3 regions of the Pseudoalteromonas ardens genome follow, and region 3 is predicted to be linked to each of the others. Evidence: predicted binding sites of a transcription regulator. Region 3 holds the regulator's gene; each other region holds the start of a gene.

Region 1 (5,522 bases), on a different contig from region 3:
TATTGTTATCTATCCAGAGTTCCTGGCGAGGCGAGCCCAAGGCGACCAGTACAATGTCGGCGCCACTTTGATTGATACAGTCGACAACCTGTTCATCATCATCGAAGTAACCGTGGTGCGCACCCGCGATACGCAACCCCGGGTATTGTTGACTCAAGTTAGCAGCGGCTTTGTGTGCAACACCGGGCTGCGCACCAAGTAAAAACAGAGAACGCTGATTTTCAGCAGCAGCCTGACAAAGCCCGGGCAGCATGTCGGTGCCATTGTTGTTGTCGGCCAGGTTCATGCCCGCTTTTCGGGCCGCGATCCGCATACCCGACCCATCGATAAAGTTCCGGTCACTGTTTTGCAGTACCTGATAGAGCTGTGCGTTACCAGCCGATAAATTGACCGAGTTAACATTGATGTAGTAAGCCGACTGGCACCCTTGTGTATCTGTTTCCGCCGAGCCTTTTACGACCCAATCCACTGCAACCTGCATACGTGTGTTGCTAAACGGAATGCCAAACAATTCACTGCTCGACGGGGTACTTGCCGATTTGCGATACAAACCCAGACACAAGAGCACCTTAAATACTAATAGAATATCGGCAAACAAAGACTGGTTGTGCTGCGCATGGAGCAACGCGAGCGGCTTATCCACACTGAGCCCGGTCAGGCTATGTAACCAGAGACAATCGAATAGTCCAGGCTGACCGCAGGGAGAGTGTAAACGCGCCACCCGGGGCATGCTCACACCGTCACGTAGCAGCGGGTTACCGACAAACCGAATACGACCACTCACAACATTTAACAGCGCTGCGCTGCGCTTGAATATGCCGACCTGCCAGCCGAGCAACGACACAGGCTGAGCACTCACGTCTATCCAGGTCTGGCGTCTCAGTGGCGCTTTAAAACAAATTAGCGCAGCCAGAGAATTGAGACAGAACAACGGCACTAAAACGATAACTAACAGCAATGCAGCGCTGACTCTGAGTGCTTTGCGTGCACCTGACTCACTTGCGTGTGATGAGTGTGTGGTTAAGTAAGTAGACATCGCTTCCTCCGCTGTTCAGTTGATTACATCGAATAGATAGCGAGGACCATGCCAAAATTTAAACCACTGATTTAGATTGAATTTTAGATTTTCTGGGGGTTTTATTCTCAGCTAAATTGCATTGCATTTTGAGAATTTTCTTATTTTGAAAAGCGTCGATGTGACGCTTATAAGGAGGAAAAATAACCCGGATACAAAGTCTGGATCTGACTCAGCGCCGCAGGAATGCGCAGCTGCACCACGGCGAGCTTATCCGCTTGCTCGTCCGGGCGGGACAGACTATGCCCGAGCAACAAACGTGAACATTTGAAAATCAATGTATGGAAACATTTATCCACTATTGAGCACTTCAGTGGTCCGTAATTAAAGTGACGAATGTAGTCATCCAGGTGTGGCTCACAGGTGTTATTCCAGCGCCGCTCCAGCTCGCCGACGCCCTCGCAATCCTGTGCATAATGGATCACATGGCCATTTTCTCCCCAGCCAATTCCCCGGGATTCGGGCACCGGCTCGGTCATCGCAGCTATCAGTGTATCCAGCCACTCAATTGCCTGTGGGCAATTGCGCATCAGCATCACGCCTGAGTTAAACGCACCACTGTAACCCCGAGCCAGAAAAAGGAACTTATCGGCGTCATCCAGTTTATCCAGTGCCGGGCACGCAGGCTGAATACAGGCATCCGCATCAACAAACATCACCTGTTTATAACCCACCTGTAACGCCGCTTTCAACAAAAACAACTTCAGCCAGCAGCACTCAGCGCCCAGTCGATTCAACCAGGGTCGTGTGACCACCACATAATCATACCCCATGCGCCTGGCATAGTGACGTTGACTGTTCAGATAACGTCGGTAGCGCCACTGATACCCATTCAATGCCACGCTAAATATCAAAGTGTCTGTTTGAGACGATTGCATACCGACCTCCTTTATCTTCCATCTCTCATGAAGCAAGTATTGCACCGTTTATAGAAAACACCGCATAGACTGGCTTTTCATGCTCTCGGTTAATCGCTGTCGGTCAGCATTTTTTTGTTTGCAAAGCGCAATGCAGTGCAATTTGCAAAAAACCCCGACACCACAGAACGAAAAACCACAACCAACTGATAAATAACAACTAAATTTTTGGCACACTTCATGAAATATCCAGTACAGAAGTACAAGATTGAATTTAACTGGAGCGAATATGATGAAACTGCTTAACCCACTCTACCCTCTGATGACCTGTGGACTGTTGTCTTTTGCAGCCGCAGCGGTTGAACAGATAGATGGCCAATATGTTTGGCAATTCCAGTCTGGTGAGGCCTGGCCTTCAGGCTACAACCAGTCTACCGGCAAGCCCGACTCGATGATTTATGCACGTGAAGAGTATAGCCGCGAATTTTTTCAGCGCATTCAAAATGCACTGCCCGAAGCACGGATCAATGAGGCCTTCATTACAGGTGACGAAGGCTCAACCATTCATCTGGTTGAAGACGCCGAAGTGTTTGTAACATTTATCCACGAAGGCGCGGGCTACAAAAACTCCTTTGGTTACTTTACCTTCGACCCGGAGAATCCGCCACAATCACCTGAAGAGGTGCAGGAGACCATCGTCTTTCCAAACCTCAGCTACCCACATCTGACCAATGGCCACCGGGTCAGTATTGGCGAGTTTCCGGCAGGCACCAGCATTGGCTTCTTTATTGCGGCAAACGGGTTTTGGTATTACACCGGCGTAAAACCATTTCAGATCCCTTATTACTATTCATTGTCTGATCTCAACCCGGAAAGTAACGAGACCTTGCGTCAGCACTGCGTGTTATTGCTGGATGAAGAGCAGCAGGAAGTGGTCATCGGTTTCGAAGACTTACCCCGCACCTGGGGAGACAACGACTTTAATGATGCGGTATTCAGCGTAAAAAGCTCCCCCGCGACTGCCATATCTGCCCTCAACCTGACGGTTATGCCGGAGCAGAACGATAGCGATGCCGATGGCATTGAAGATGAGCTGGATGAATTCCCCAACGATTTTGACCGGGCCTACAGCCAGTATTATCCGAGCGCAGAAGGGGTCACGACACTCGCATTCGAAGATAACTGGCCAGCACGCGGCGACCATGACATGAATGACCTGGTTGTTAAACAACGCATTCGCTTTACCTACAATGCAGATAATCAAATCAGCGGTTTCATCATCAATGGTTGGATCACGGCACGCGGTGCAGCTTACCAGAATGGTTTCGGTCTGCGTCTGATGAACAGTAACCCGGCACTGATTAAACAAGCCACACTCATGGTTGACGGTCAAAGCTATGACAAAACGGCAGAAGACGGACAAACCAACGCCGTGTTGTCTTTGTGGAGCAATACCCATGTCTTCACCACCACAGGTCAGTCTGGCCAGTGCCAGCACTTTAATACGGTGATGACCTGCGATTACTTTGAACCTGTACCATACACCTTCGATGTCAGCTTTGAACAAAGCCTGGATGCACTGAGCATTAACGATTTCGATTTCTTCCTGTACAGAACCCAAGATCGTTCACTGGAAATCCACATGGCAGATTTCCCGCCAACAGACAAGTTTGATGCAAACCGCTTTGGCACAGCCGATGATACCTCAGATGCACAAGCGGGCCGCTACTTCAGAACAGCCGAAAACCTACCCTGGGCCTTAATGATCAGTAATGACTGGCACTACCCCAGAGAATATCTCGACGTAATCTGGGCGTATCCTGCCTACGAAACCTGGGTGGAAAGCAATGGCGAGCAGGCTCAGGACTGGTTTATGACCAACGAACGCACCACCCACACTTTCAGCGCACACTAAGAGGATATAACCATGAATACATTAACTAAATTTTCGGCTTTAACCTTGGTTTGTTTCACTTTAAGTGGCTGCGGAGGCGGTGGTGGTGAAGGTGGCTCAACGGGCACCTCAACCAGCAGCAGTAATACGGCCACAGCACCGGCAAATAACACCAGCACACCTGCGTCAACCCAGACTACACAGAGTCAAAATCAGACGCAGAACGACGGCGCAGCAACACCAGTCGAGCCGACAGAGCCTGCACCAAGTTATGAGCCGGACCCGACATTGCTGGACAGCCAGGCTGAAACCTCTAACGACTTGCATGTCAAAGCGGATTTTAACTTCAGTACCAGTAAAACAGTGACCTTAGATCTGGGTGGCCAGGATGTGCTGGGAGACAGTCTGGCCAATAAGATGGTGAAAGTCTATGCCATGCATGAGGTGGTTGAAAGCTATGAGGACGAGGCGATGGCCGACAAAGCCCTGCTGGCAACGGCGCGCTTTAACAGTGCCGGACAGATCACCATGACACTGGATATTCCGGTCAATTACAAAACCCTGCTGATCAGCGTAGACGGTATGTTACAGAGCAATCATTTGCTCACCGAGCTGAATATGCAGGCCACCACAGTGGCACATCAGTTCAATTAAACTATGATAGTTCCTCGCAAAACCGCCTGCACCTCTCTCATCGCAGGCGGTTTTATTGATCACCATAAACTCCAGTATATAAATGCTTCAAATTGTCTAAGACTGTGTAATACTTCTATTAACACGCGTTAACTCAGGCAGGATTACATGGAACCGGTTACTAACATTACCTTGCTGTTCGTCGATGACGAACCCCTTATTCTACGCTCCCTCACCCGCGCGCTTAAGAACGAGCCTTACACAGTGTTCACCGCGTCAAGTGGAGAAGAAGGCCTGGCCTTGTTAGAACAACACCCTATCGACGTCGTTGTCTCAGATAAAATGATGCCCAATATGTCTGGTATTGAGTTTCTGGCTCAGGTCGCCGAGCGCTTTCCGGACACCATTCGCATGATGCTTACCGCCTTCACCGAAGTGGAAGACCTTATTGATGCCATTAACCAGGGAAAGGTATGGGGCTATATGCAAAAGCCCTTCGACATCGGCAATATCAAACTCACACTCGAGCAGGCCGTTCAGACCAAAATGTTGGTCGCTGAACGGAATATGTTGCGGGCCAGCCTGCAGCGCTATCATAGCTCAATCAAGTCGCAGTTTTATCGTTTTGTTGGGGGCTCTATTGCCATGCAAATGGTGTATAAAGCCATCGAAAAAGCCGGTCCCAGTCAGGCCAATGTATTTATCACCGGGCCCAGTGGGACGGGTAAAGAGCTGGCCGCCGATGCCATTCACCGCGCCAGTACACGCAAAGATAAGCCGCTGGTGTGTATTAACTGTGCGGCGATCCCCAGTGAACTGATGGAATCAGAAATCTTTGGTCACATCAAAGGCGCATTCTCAGGGGCAGTCACGAACCGCGATGGCGCAGCCACACAAGCCGACGGCGGCACCCTGTTTTTAGATGAAATCGGCGAAATGGACATGAACCTGCAGGCTAAGATCTTACGCTTTGTCCAGTCAGGTACTTTCCAGAAGGTCGGCAGCGGCAAAGAAGAAAAGGTCGATGTGCGTTTTATCTGTGCGACCAACCGCGAACCGCATC
Region 2 (5,522 bases), 440 kb from region 3:
TTGCCATCGATGCGTTGTTCCAGTTCATCAAGCTTTTCCTCGATGCGGATGAGGCTGCTGGTGATGTAATCCAGGGCATCAAACACACGTTCATTGGCTGCATTTTGCATGGTATCTGCGGGGTCAGAGGCCTGTGATTGTAGTTTACTCTGGATCCCGTACACGGCGAGTAATTTGGCCTGCTTTAGACATTTTTGCTTATCACCAGGGCCAAATAAGGGTTTGCCGGCGGTGAAGTCGACGACTTTCTGCGTCGGTACTTTTAACTTGGCTGCGAGTTGCTCTGTGGCTGCCTGGCTGTCAGTGTCGGGCTTGAAGCCGGAAAACACCACGCGAAAATGTTCGCTCATGAGGATTCCTCAAAATTGTTACTTCGGGTCCATTATATACTCCGCGCCCCTGTGAATTGTCGTTAACTTATTGCTGGGTAAGTGGAATAAAAAATATGGATATCGTCAATTGTTGTTTTGAGTATACCTAACTTTTAAGCTCAGTGTGTGAAGTAATCTTAATGGTTAGTAAGAGATAAGAAACGGCGCCGCATTACAGCGCCGTGAGAGAGGTTTGGGAGATCAGTATTTAGCAGGTTGATTGTATTTTAATGCGTCTGTAATGAATGCTCGCAGGTCCTGATTGGCCTGGGTCAGGTCCGGACGACGCAAGTACATCATGTGGCCAGAGCGGTAGCCTTTAAAACGCAACCGGTCCTGCATTTTACCACTGGGGTCGAGGTGCCAGAGGTTATACTTGCCATCAAAGTAGTTGGTAGCACCGTCATAGTAACCTGATTGCACCATCACGTTCAGGTAAGGATTTTTTGCCATCGACAAGCGAAGTTGTTCACCCACCTCGTTTTTGCTGCGATCCCAGGGGCGTACATCGCCAAACATGTTGTATTTGATGTCCGTTTTATAGTTCAGCTCGTGGCGGAAGTAATGATTAATTGCCGGCGTAAAGGCATGCAGCCAGGCATCCAGTTCAGGCCAATAGTCGGGGCCTTCACCGGCGTCTCGTTTATCAATGCCCAAATAGCGGGAGTCAAGACGGCCGACGGTATAGCCTCGCTCGCGTAACAGCTCTTTCCAGAAACTGCGGTTGGGTATGTCGAGGTTATTCTGCAATACGAACTGCTCTGATAGCCCGCTGAAGTGTGCGACTTGCTTTGCCACAGCCAGACGCTCTTGCTCACTCAACATGGCGCCTTTGGCTAATGCAGGCAGATAATGATCTAAGGTGTAGGCTTCCACCTGCTCAAGTACATTAAGTAGATCTTGATTTTGCAAAGCATCGGGGAGCGCCTTGTGATACCAGGCGGTTGCTGCGAAATAGGGTAGGCGATTGGCACTTTTTACCGGCCCCTGACGTTTTATGCCAATATCTGTCGGAGAAACCAGTACTACGCCGTTTAAGAATAACCATTGCTTGTTTTGTAGCTCATGGGCCAGGCCAGAAACGCGAGTTGTACCATAGCTTTCACCAATCAAAAATTTCGGTGACAGTGCACGACCATGTCGATTGATAAAGGTATTGAGCCACCCAGCCAGATATTTGATATCAGCATTCACACCGAAAAAGCGTGATTGCAGGGTTTGCTTGTCAGCCATTGAGCCGTCTTGCTCTGGCAGCACACGAGAGTAACCAGTGTTGACTGGGTTGACGAATAGAATGTCGGCGACATCCAGTACAGAATCCGGGTTATCTTTTAAGCCATAAGGCTGCATCGGGTAACCTTCATCGTCAATCTTCAGTACCCGAGGCCCGGTGTAAGCAATATGCATCCATACAGAGGCAGAGCCTGGGCCACCGTTAAATGAGATCAGCAGCGGACGGGTGGCGGGATCTTTGACTTTGTTCTTTTTATAGTAGGTATAGTGGAGTGTCGCTATCGGGTGGCCCGTTTTATCCCACACTGGCTGAGTACCTGTGGTGGCAGTGTAGGCGATCCGCTCCCCGTTAAAGGTTCCTTTGTGTTCGGTGATGACCTGAGCATCAATTTGCTGGGTCAACTGACCTTGAGTATCGGCTTGTGCCGATGCGGTGTGAGGGAGTGTGGTAATAAAAGTCGCAGAAAGAGCGAACAGTAATGGCTTCAACAACATGTTTTTATTTTTTGGGTGAAATCGATCTGCTTATTTAAGACGCATCCAGAGCAGAATTCAAAAAACTTGAGACTAATTGCCAAAAAATAGGCTATGCACAATGGATGTTAATTTTTATGGTGGTTTTGGTTTGTTTTTTGTGTTTTCAATTGCCTGAGGCATCCGAGGCTAAGCGGGCTTTTGTTGCGGTCTGTTTACAATTTTATTTGCCGGTGAGTTTTTTTTGTCACAGAAATCGCGTATATTTAATCCTTATGTCTGTAGTATGAAAGTATTTAGCGCTGTTAAATTCTTGTATCTCTTCCCTTTTCTCGTAGTTTTAGTAGAGCATCGTAATGCAAAGAGTATTAGTCGTCGAAGACAGTAAGGTAGTGCAACAGATCCTTCGCCACCTTGCATCACAACACCTGGATGTGGAAATTGATTATGCCTGGTCACTGAAAGAGACCCAGGCATTACTCGAGAGCCAACATTACACTCTGGCTTTGGTCGACCTGACCTTACCAGACGCCCCTGACGGAGAGGTCGTGCAGCTAACGCTAAGCCGCAACGTCCCCACTGTGGTATTGACGTCTAAAATTGATGAATATAGCCGTCAGCAAATGCTCGAGATGGGCGTCGTTGATTATGTGATTAAGGACAATCGGGATTCTTATCTCTACGCCATTAAACTCGTATCACGCTTACTGCGCAATGAAGGGTGCCAGGCACTGATCGCTGATGATTCGATGATCAGTCGGGCAGTGATGAGACAGATGCTGGAAAAGCAGTTGTTTACTGTCTTTGAGGCGCAAGATGGTGAGCAAGCTTTGAATATGCTCAATGCCAAGTCGGACATTAAATTATTGCTGACGGATTATGCGATGCCGACCATGGACGGCTTTGAACTGGTGAAAGCGGTGCGTAACAGTCGTGGGCGCGATGATCTCGCTATTATTGGTCTCTCTGGTGCTGGCAGTCATGGTTTGTCTGCCAAGTTCATCAAATATGGCGCCAATGACTTTTTGACGAAACCTTTTATGAATGAAGAGTTTCATTGCCGGGTGATGCAAACCATGGATCAGTTGAATCTGATCGCAGATATTAAAGAGTACGCACACAGAGATTTCCTGACGGGTCTTTATAATCGTCGTTATTTTTGCCAGCACATGGATAAAGTGCTCAAGAATAAGCCGGATCAGTTCACGTTGGCGTTACTGGATCTGGATCATTTTAAGGCAATCAATGACCAGTACGGCCATCTTGGCGGGGACAAAGTTTTGTCTCAAGTGGCTGAGCTGCTTAATAGTTCTTTCAATCACTGCCTGGTGGCGCGTGTCGGTGGAGAGGAGTTTGCCGTGCTAATGCCGGGTAATGACCTGGCTGTGGCTAAAAATAGTTGCCAGGATTTCAAAGAACGCTTTGCCAACACGCAGTTTATGATCCAGGAGCAGTCATTACACTGCACACTCAGTGTGGGGATTGCCCGGTGTGACAAAGCGACTCTCAGTGACGTCATGCGTGCGGCAGACAGCGCTTTGTATCGTGCCAAAGAAGCTCAGCGTAATTGCGTCATGGTCAGTGAAAGCTAACCCTCAGTTAACCCCTCTCTGCATTGCACCATTTCAAGTCAGACAATAAACAGGCGCACCAGCACGGTGCGTTTGATGTTCACTCTATATCTCTGAATTAATCTAACCACATGTAAAATAATTACTTTTATTATTGGCATAAAGGTTGGATTACCTCCCCCGACAGGATCATCTGCCCTGGGGGGGCAAATAATGAAAATGATAAGCGCAATAATTAAACCGTTTAAGCTGGACGAAGTCCGCGAAGCTCTTGCTGAGCTGGGTATCGAGGGCATGACTGTGGTCGATGTGAAGGGTTTTGGTCGTCAGAGGGGTCATACCGAGCTATATCGAGGAGCTGAATATCAGGTCGACTTTATTCCCAAAATTAAGCTTGAAATAGCGACCCGCAGTGAAAATACCCAGCGTGTCGTGGAGGCGATTACCGAGATTGCCAGTACTGGCAAAATTGGCGACGGCAAAATATTTGTCTACGACCTTGAGCAAATTGTCCGGATTCGTACCGGTGAACTCGACGAAGAAGCGATTTAAGGGGTGAAATAATGGAAAACACGGTAATTGAATTACAATTCTCTCTGAACACCTTTTACTTTCTGGTGTCTGGTATTCTGGTGATGTGGATGGCCGCTGGCTTCGCGATGCTTGAAGCCGGGCTGGTACGCTCAAAGAACACCACCGAAATTCTCACTAAAAATGTCGCCCTCTATGCCATCGCCTGTACGATGTTTCTATTGGTTGGATATAACATCATGTATGTGGATAACGTTGAGGGTGGGGTAGTGCCTAACTTTGGTGCACTCATTGGCAGTGCTGCCGACGATGCTGACCATGCGCTGGAATCAGACTTCTTTTTTCAGGTTGTGTTTGTGGCAACCGCCATGTCTATTGTCTCCGGGGCGGTTGCAGAGCGAATGAAGCTTTGGGCGTTCTTGTTGTTTACTGTCGTCCTGACTGGGTTGATTTATCCTATTGAAGGATACTGGACTTGGGGTGCTGGATTCTTGTCTGAGCTGGGCTTTGTCGACTTTGCAGGCTCTGCGATAGTGCATGGTGCAGGCGCCGCTGCCGCCCTGGCTGGCGTTTTGTTACTCGGTGCACGTAAGGGCAAGTATGGAAGAAACGGTGAAATCTATCCTATCCCCGGTTCAAACCTGCCTCTGGCGACATTGGGAACCTTTATTTTATGGATGGGATGGTTTGGGTTTAACGGTGGCTCTCAGCTATTTCTTGCAGACAAAAGCAATGCCATCGCTGTCAGTCAGATCATGGTAAACACCAATGCTGCGGCGGCAGCGGGTGCGATTGCAGCACTGGTGGTGTGTAAGCTGATGTGGAAAAAAGCGGACCTGACTATGATCCTGAACGGTGCATTGGCTGGTCTGGTGACCATTACTGCAGAGCCTGCGTCACCGACGCCTATGCTGGCCTGTATTCTGGGGATGCTGGGTGGTTCTTTGGTGGTATTCAGCATCGTGGCACTGGATAAACTGCGTATTGATGATCCGGTTGGTGCTATTTCCGTGCATGGTGTGTGTGGGGCGCTGGGCATTATGATGGTACCTTTCTCGAACAGCGATGCCAGCTTTATGACTCAGGCTATCGGCCTGGTGACCATACTGGGCTTTGTGTTTATCGCGTCTTACATCGTCTGGGGGATCATTAAAACCCTGATGGGGATCCGGGTGGGTGAAGAAGAAGAGCTCAGTGGTATGGATCAGCATGACTGTGGCATAGATGCGTATCCTGAATTTGTGACCATTCGCAATAAGTAAGCAAGAATTCACCAAAAAGCGCGGCTTATCGCGCTTTTTGGTTTAAGCGGCAGTTAATCTGAGATAATCTAGCATCTATT
Region 3 (5,522 bases):
GTCCTGATAGACGGGATCTGGCAAACTTCTCAGGACTTCACCGAGATCATCATCATCCATGTCTTCCGTTGCCGCAGCGATCAGCTCTGGCTCCATTTTGGCGATGATGCTGAGTCTCACATCTTCAGACAGTTCTTCGAGTACGTCACCCTGTATATCCGGGTCGACTAATTGCCACAGCAGGGTTCTGATTTTATGTGGGGAAGACTCAAGCAATAATGCGGTGTCGCAGGGAGGAATCTCGGCTAAGGTGCGCCTGACTTGAACAAACTGACCACTGTTAAGGGCATTCGTAACTTGTTGTAATAGCTCCAGTGTGTAGTCTTGTTCAAAAGCTTCAGGCATAGGCATCCCAGGTTGGATAGTCGACAAGTAGGCTTGTCATGAGTATATGGCGCATTGATTATAGGCTTATGATAATTATAGCTGTTTTAATATCAATTGGTATATCTAAAAAAAGCGAAGGTAACCGTCAGGAAGCGGTGGTTTTGTGTCTGGAAAATAGGGGAAAAGTGAAGAGGTGCTACTCTGATTCGTTAAACTTATCGGCAATAAGGCTACCAATGGCATGTAACGCACGCTCTGCATCCGGGCCTTCGCAGACAACTTTGATCTCTTTGCCCTGGCTACTTTCCAGCAGCAATAAAGCCAGCACACTGTCACCCTCTGCTTCTTTACTGCCCTGAAACAGGGTGATGTTGGCATCGAACTGTGCGGAGAGTTCTGCCAGCACACTGGCTGCACGAGCGTGTAGACCCAGTTTATTCTGGATCAGAAAGGTATCTTCAAAGCGTTGTGTCATTTTTCTTGTTCGCGGTGATGGATCTTCACATTACTGTGGGTACGAGCAAAACGCTCACCTAACGTCTGAGCAAGATACACTGAGCGGTGCTGTCCACCAGTACAGCCAATCGAAATGGTCAGGTAGCTGCGGTTATTACGCTCAAGGTGTGGCAGCCAGGTTTGCACAAAGGTCTGGATCTGCCAGGTAAATTTTTGCACTAAGCTGTGGCTAGACAGGTAGTCAATAACAGGCTTATCTAAACCGGTTAAGGGCTTAAGTTCTGGTTCCCAGTGTGGGTTCGGCAAAAAGCGCGCATCAAACACGTAATCGGCTTCTTTTGGAATACCATGTTTAAAACCAAAGGACTCAAAGGTGATGATTAATTGCTTGTCTTTTTTACCGAGGATCTTTTCCCGGATACGCTCTGCCAGCTGGTGGATACTCATGTCTGTGGTATCAATGGTGATATTAGCGCGGCGGATAAGTGGGTCAAGCAGTTCTTTTTCTTTTTTAATCGCTTTGTCCAATGACAGATCTGCCAGTGACAGCGGATGTAGGCGGCGTGTTTCTGAAAAGCGACGGATCAGGATCTGATCTTCGCTGTCCAGATAGAATATATTGGGTTCTGCAAATCCGGGTAGGTATTCCAAAATATCGTCGAGTTCTTGCTGATCTTTTGGCAGGTTACGTACGTCAACGCTCACAGCAATTTTATCATAGCTGTCTGACACACTGCGCACTAATGCGGGCAGCAAGTTGACCGGGATATTATCGGCGCAGTAATAACCCAAGTCTTCCAGCACGCGCAGAGCGACCGATTTTCCTGAGCCAGAACGACCACTGACAATAATTAACTGCACAGAAACTCTCCGTTAGTTGTCAAACTCTTCAATTATCGAGAATAACTCCTGATCATTGTGAGCTTGCCTGATACGTTTACAAAACACCTTGTTTTTAAGTTTATCAGCGATCGTTGCTAAGGTCTGCAAATGTTGTTGATTTTCTCCCTCGGGTACGATGAGTGCCACAAAAATGTCGACGGGTTGATTGTCAATGGCATCAAAGGCAATGCCTTGCTGATTAACAAGCAGCATAGCAACCACTTTATCTATGCCTGGCATGCGGCCATGGGGCAGTGCAATCCCTTTTCCTATCCCCGTACTTCCGAGTTTTTCGCGGCTCAACAGTGCATCAAGGATATCATGGGCATTACTGTCTGGAAGCTGGCTTTGAGCCAACTCACTGATGTACTCTAAAATACGTTTCTTACTATTAAAAAGGACCGCAGCTTTGCTGCAGTCCTGTGAAATCAATGAGCTTAGTTTCATGATTAGTGTCGAGTTAGCTTCTCTTTGTGCTTGATCACCTGGCGGTCAAGCTTATCGATAAGTCCGTCTATTGCGGCATACATATCCCGGTGTTCGGTTGAGGCAAAAATTTCTCCCCCGTTCACATGTAATGTGGCTTCTGCTTTTTGGATGAGCTTTTCGACATCTAGGATAACATGCACATTATTGATGTGATCAAAGTGCCTTTCTAGCTTCGCAAACTTGTTTGTTACATAGTCTCTTAACGAATCGGTGATTTCTACATGTCGACCAGTTAAATTTAGTTGCATAAGCATTTTCCTTCTGTAGTTACGTCTAAATCAGGCTTTTGCGCTGATTGGACGGTGGGATAGCCAAAGACTCTCGGTATTTGGCAATTGTACGTCTAGCCACTTTGATCCCTTGATCTGCCAATACATCCGCAATCTTGCTGTCACTCAATGGTTTAGCAGTGTTTTCCGCGGCAATTAGCTTTTTGATCAATGCTCTGATTGCAGTCGAAGAGCATTCTCCTCCGTTTTCAGTGCTGACATGGCTTGAGAAGAAATACTTCAACTCATAGATACCGCGTGGCGTGTGCATATACTTTTGCGTTGTTACACGTGAAATCGTGGACTCATGCATGTCGACCATTTCGGCCACATCATTCAGTACCATCGGCTTCATTGCCTCGGGGCCATGTTCAAAGAATGCCTGTTGTTGCTGCACAATGCAATTAGTAACTTTTAATAAAGTTTCATTGCGGCTTTCCAGGCTCTTGATGAACCATTTTGCCTCTTGCAGGTGTGAACGAATAAACTGACTGTCTGTGCTCGACTTGACTGAACGGGACATAGCAGCGTAGTGGTCATTCACTCTAATTTTTGGCATTGAATCGGGATTGAGTTCAACAACCCAGCGACCTTTCACTTTTTTAACCGACACATCCGGGATCACATAGTCTGCTTCTTCCTGTACTATGCTCGCGGCGGGTTTCGGGTTTAGGCCGTGGATCAGGGTCATTACTTCTTTCAGATCCGCTTCTTTGAGTTTGGTTTTTTTCATCAAAGTGCGGTAATCCCGGCTGGCTAACAGATCGATGTGCTCAGTCAGGATTTCTTTGGTCTGTGCAAGCCAAGGGGTGTTTGGGTCAAACTGGTTGAGCTGAATGCACAGGCATTCTTGCAGGCTGCGTGCCGCAATCCCAACAGGATCAAATAATTGGATCCGTTTCAGTACGGCCTCTACTTCATCCTGCTCAATCGGCTCTTCATCGTTGTCCTGATTCATGCTATCGACGATGTCTTCGCAGCTGATGGTCAACAGACCAGCATCGTCAACTGCTTCTACAATTGCAAGGGCGATGGCTCTGTCTGTAGGGCTAAAAGGCGTCAGTTCCAGCTGCCACATCAGGTACTCTTGCAATGTTTCAGTGGTTTTACCCTGGTAAATGGTTTCGTCTTCTGGCATTGGGCCTGAACTGCTTGCCGGGGCAGCACTGATGTACTCGTCCCAGGTTACGTCCATTGCCAAATCGTCGCTGACGGTGTCTTTGTTCAGTGCAGCATCGCTGTCTTGTTCGTAGTCGCTGACAGCCGCCTCTTCATAGCTGTCGTTGTCACTCGTTGTAGGTTGTTCCAAATCGGAATCCGACTTGGACTGAGTTTCATTGTCTTGTGATTCAGACTCACCTTCTTCCACTTCCAACAAAGGGTTGCTATCAAGCGCTTCTTGGATTTCTTGTTGGAGATCTAGCGTACTCAACTGTAACAGACGAATAGCCTGCTGCAGTTGTGGTGTCATTGTCAGTTGCTGCCCCATGCGCAGCTGTAGCGATTGCCTCATGTATCTCTAACAATCCTTTTTGTTATTTACTTCTAATTTTATAACTATAGCCTGAATTGCTCACCTAGGTAGACATCCCGCACAGTTTGATCGGCCAGAACATGCTCCGGGGTGCCTGCTGCTATCAGTTCACCATGTGACACTATATAAGCTTTCTCACAGACGTCCAGCGTTTCACGCACGTTGTGGTCGGTGATCAGTACGCCTATCCCACGGTTTTTCAGGTGCTCTATAATTTTCTTTATATCTAACACTGAAATGGGATCAACGCCAGCGAAAGGCTCATCTAATAAGATAAATTTTGGATCTGCCGCAAGGGCACGGGCAATTTCTACCCGGCGTCGTTCACCGCCCGATAGCGCCATACCCTGGCTATCGCGAATATGCTGGATATTAAACTCATCTAACAGTTCATTGAGGATGACTTCTCGTTGTTCTTTATTCAGCTCTTTACGGGTTTCTAAAATGGCCATCAGGTTTTGATAGACGGTCAGCTTGCGAAAAATAGAGGACTCTTGTGGCAGGTAACCAATACCTAGTCTTGCCCGGCTGTGCATCGGCAATAAGGTAATGTCTTGTTCGTCGATGTGTATGCTGCCCTTGTCACTGGGCACCAATCCGACAATCATATAAAAAGTGGTGGTTTTACCTGCACCATTTGGGCCAAGGAGGCCAACAATACTGCCAGCTTCAACGCTTAACTCAACGTTTTTAACAACCTGTCTGCCCTTATAACTTTTGGCCAGTGCGGTGGCGGTTAATTTACTCACGGATTCCCCTTCTCTTGTGGTTGTTGGGGGTTCTCTTTTTCAGGTAACAGAATGGTTCTCACGCGGTTTTGTTCTTGCTCCCCGCGCTGTGCGCTGATCAGCTTCTTTTCCATATCATAAACGATAGTTTGCGCGCTGATTTTTTGTCCTGCCTGACTGATCTCTGCACCGCCTTTGATGGTGAGCATGCGATTTGCGACATCATAGCGCACTTCTTTGGCGCTGGCCTTCAATAACGTACCATCCGCTTGGCGTTCCTGAAATATTGCCGGACTGCCTGTTGCAACCAGCAGTTGCTTATTTTTACCCAGTTCTTCCCTACGGTGTACTTCGAGGCGATCGGCCAGAATTTTTCGGTCACCGTGAATGATTTCGACGTTTTCTTCGAACACGCCAATATTGGTTTGCAACTGGGCCAGCTGTGTGCCCGAACTGATAATGACCTGATCAGCCGCTGTATTTTCTGCATAAGCCGCAGGATGAAATGCACTTAAAGTGCACAGTAAGATCAGGGAACAGGTTAATTTATTGCTCATAATAAATTGTTTCAGTGTGGTTGATGAGTTCAATGATTTCTGTGTTGAGATCGGCCACTAAGCCTTTCCCTGAAATCGTTAAGTTTGGGCCGGTAATTTCTACCGGGTGTTCAGAGCGCATGTGCTTTTCGTTAATATCGACTTGCACGTGATCGGCGTTGATGTGCTTTATCATGGCATCGGCCGTCAGGTTTGTTGCTTGTACTTTACCCTCCAGGATCAGGGTATTGTTACCATATAAGGTGGCTTCATTGGCCTTGAGTTGCCAGTTTTGTTGATC

The links. Region 3 encodes sigma-54, which starts transcription at its own class of promoters, with help from an activator protein. Its sites were predicted from a motif close to GTTGGCACGNNNNTNGNNT; they were not measured.
Region 1: QNM19_RS18915 (LruC domain-containing protein) is a predicted target of sigma-54. The motif match lies at 2,160-2,178, and genes of this name have one in related genera.
Region 2: QNM19_RS12820 (P-II family nitrogen regulator) is a predicted target of sigma-54. The motif match lies at 3,803-3,821, and genes of this name have one in related genera.

Annotation. Positions count from the first base shown of each region.
Region 1 is NZ_JASJUV010000007.1:72,935-78,456, reverse strand. Features, by position in the region: gene QNM19_RS18925 (WecB/TagA/CpsF family glycosyltransferase) at 1-1,036, opposite strand, end outside; gene QNM19_RS18920 (hypothetical protein) at 1,204-1,953, opposite strand; gene QNM19_RS18915 (LruC domain-containing protein) at 2,222-3,847, shown strand; gene QNM19_RS18910 (hypothetical protein) at 3,860-4,480, shown strand; gene QNM19_RS18905 (sigma-54-dependent transcriptional regulator) at 4,628-5,522, shown strand, end outside.
Region 2 is NZ_JASJUV010000003.1:482,517-488,038, forward strand. Features, by position in the region: gene QNM19_RS12805 (hypothetical protein) at 1-350, opposite strand, end outside; gene QNM19_RS12810 (S10 family peptidase) at 573-2,099, opposite strand; gene QNM19_RS12815 (GGDEF domain-containing response regulator) at 2,435-3,670, shown strand; gene QNM19_RS12820 (P-II family nitrogen regulator) at 3,863-4,201, shown strand; gene QNM19_RS12825 (ammonium transporter) at 4,213-5,442, shown strand.
Region 3 is NZ_JASJUV010000003.1:41,781-47,302, forward strand. Features, by position in the region: gene mgtE (magnesium transporter) at 1-345, opposite strand, end outside; gene QNM19_RS10970 (HPr family phosphocarrier protein) at 524-802, opposite strand; gene rapZ (RNase adapter RapZ) at 799-1,644, opposite strand; gene QNM19_RS10980 (PTS sugar transporter subunit IIA) at 1,657-2,112, opposite strand; gene hpf (ribosome hibernation promoting factor) at 2,115-2,402, opposite strand; gene QNM19_RS10990 (RNA polymerase factor sigma-54) at 2,428-3,936, opposite strand; gene lptB (LPS export ABC transporter ATP-binding protein) at 3,981-4,706, opposite strand; gene lptA (lipopolysaccharide transport periplasmic protein LptA) at 4,703-5,242, opposite strand; gene lptC (LPS export ABC transporter periplasmic protein LptC) at 5,232-5,522, opposite strand, start outside.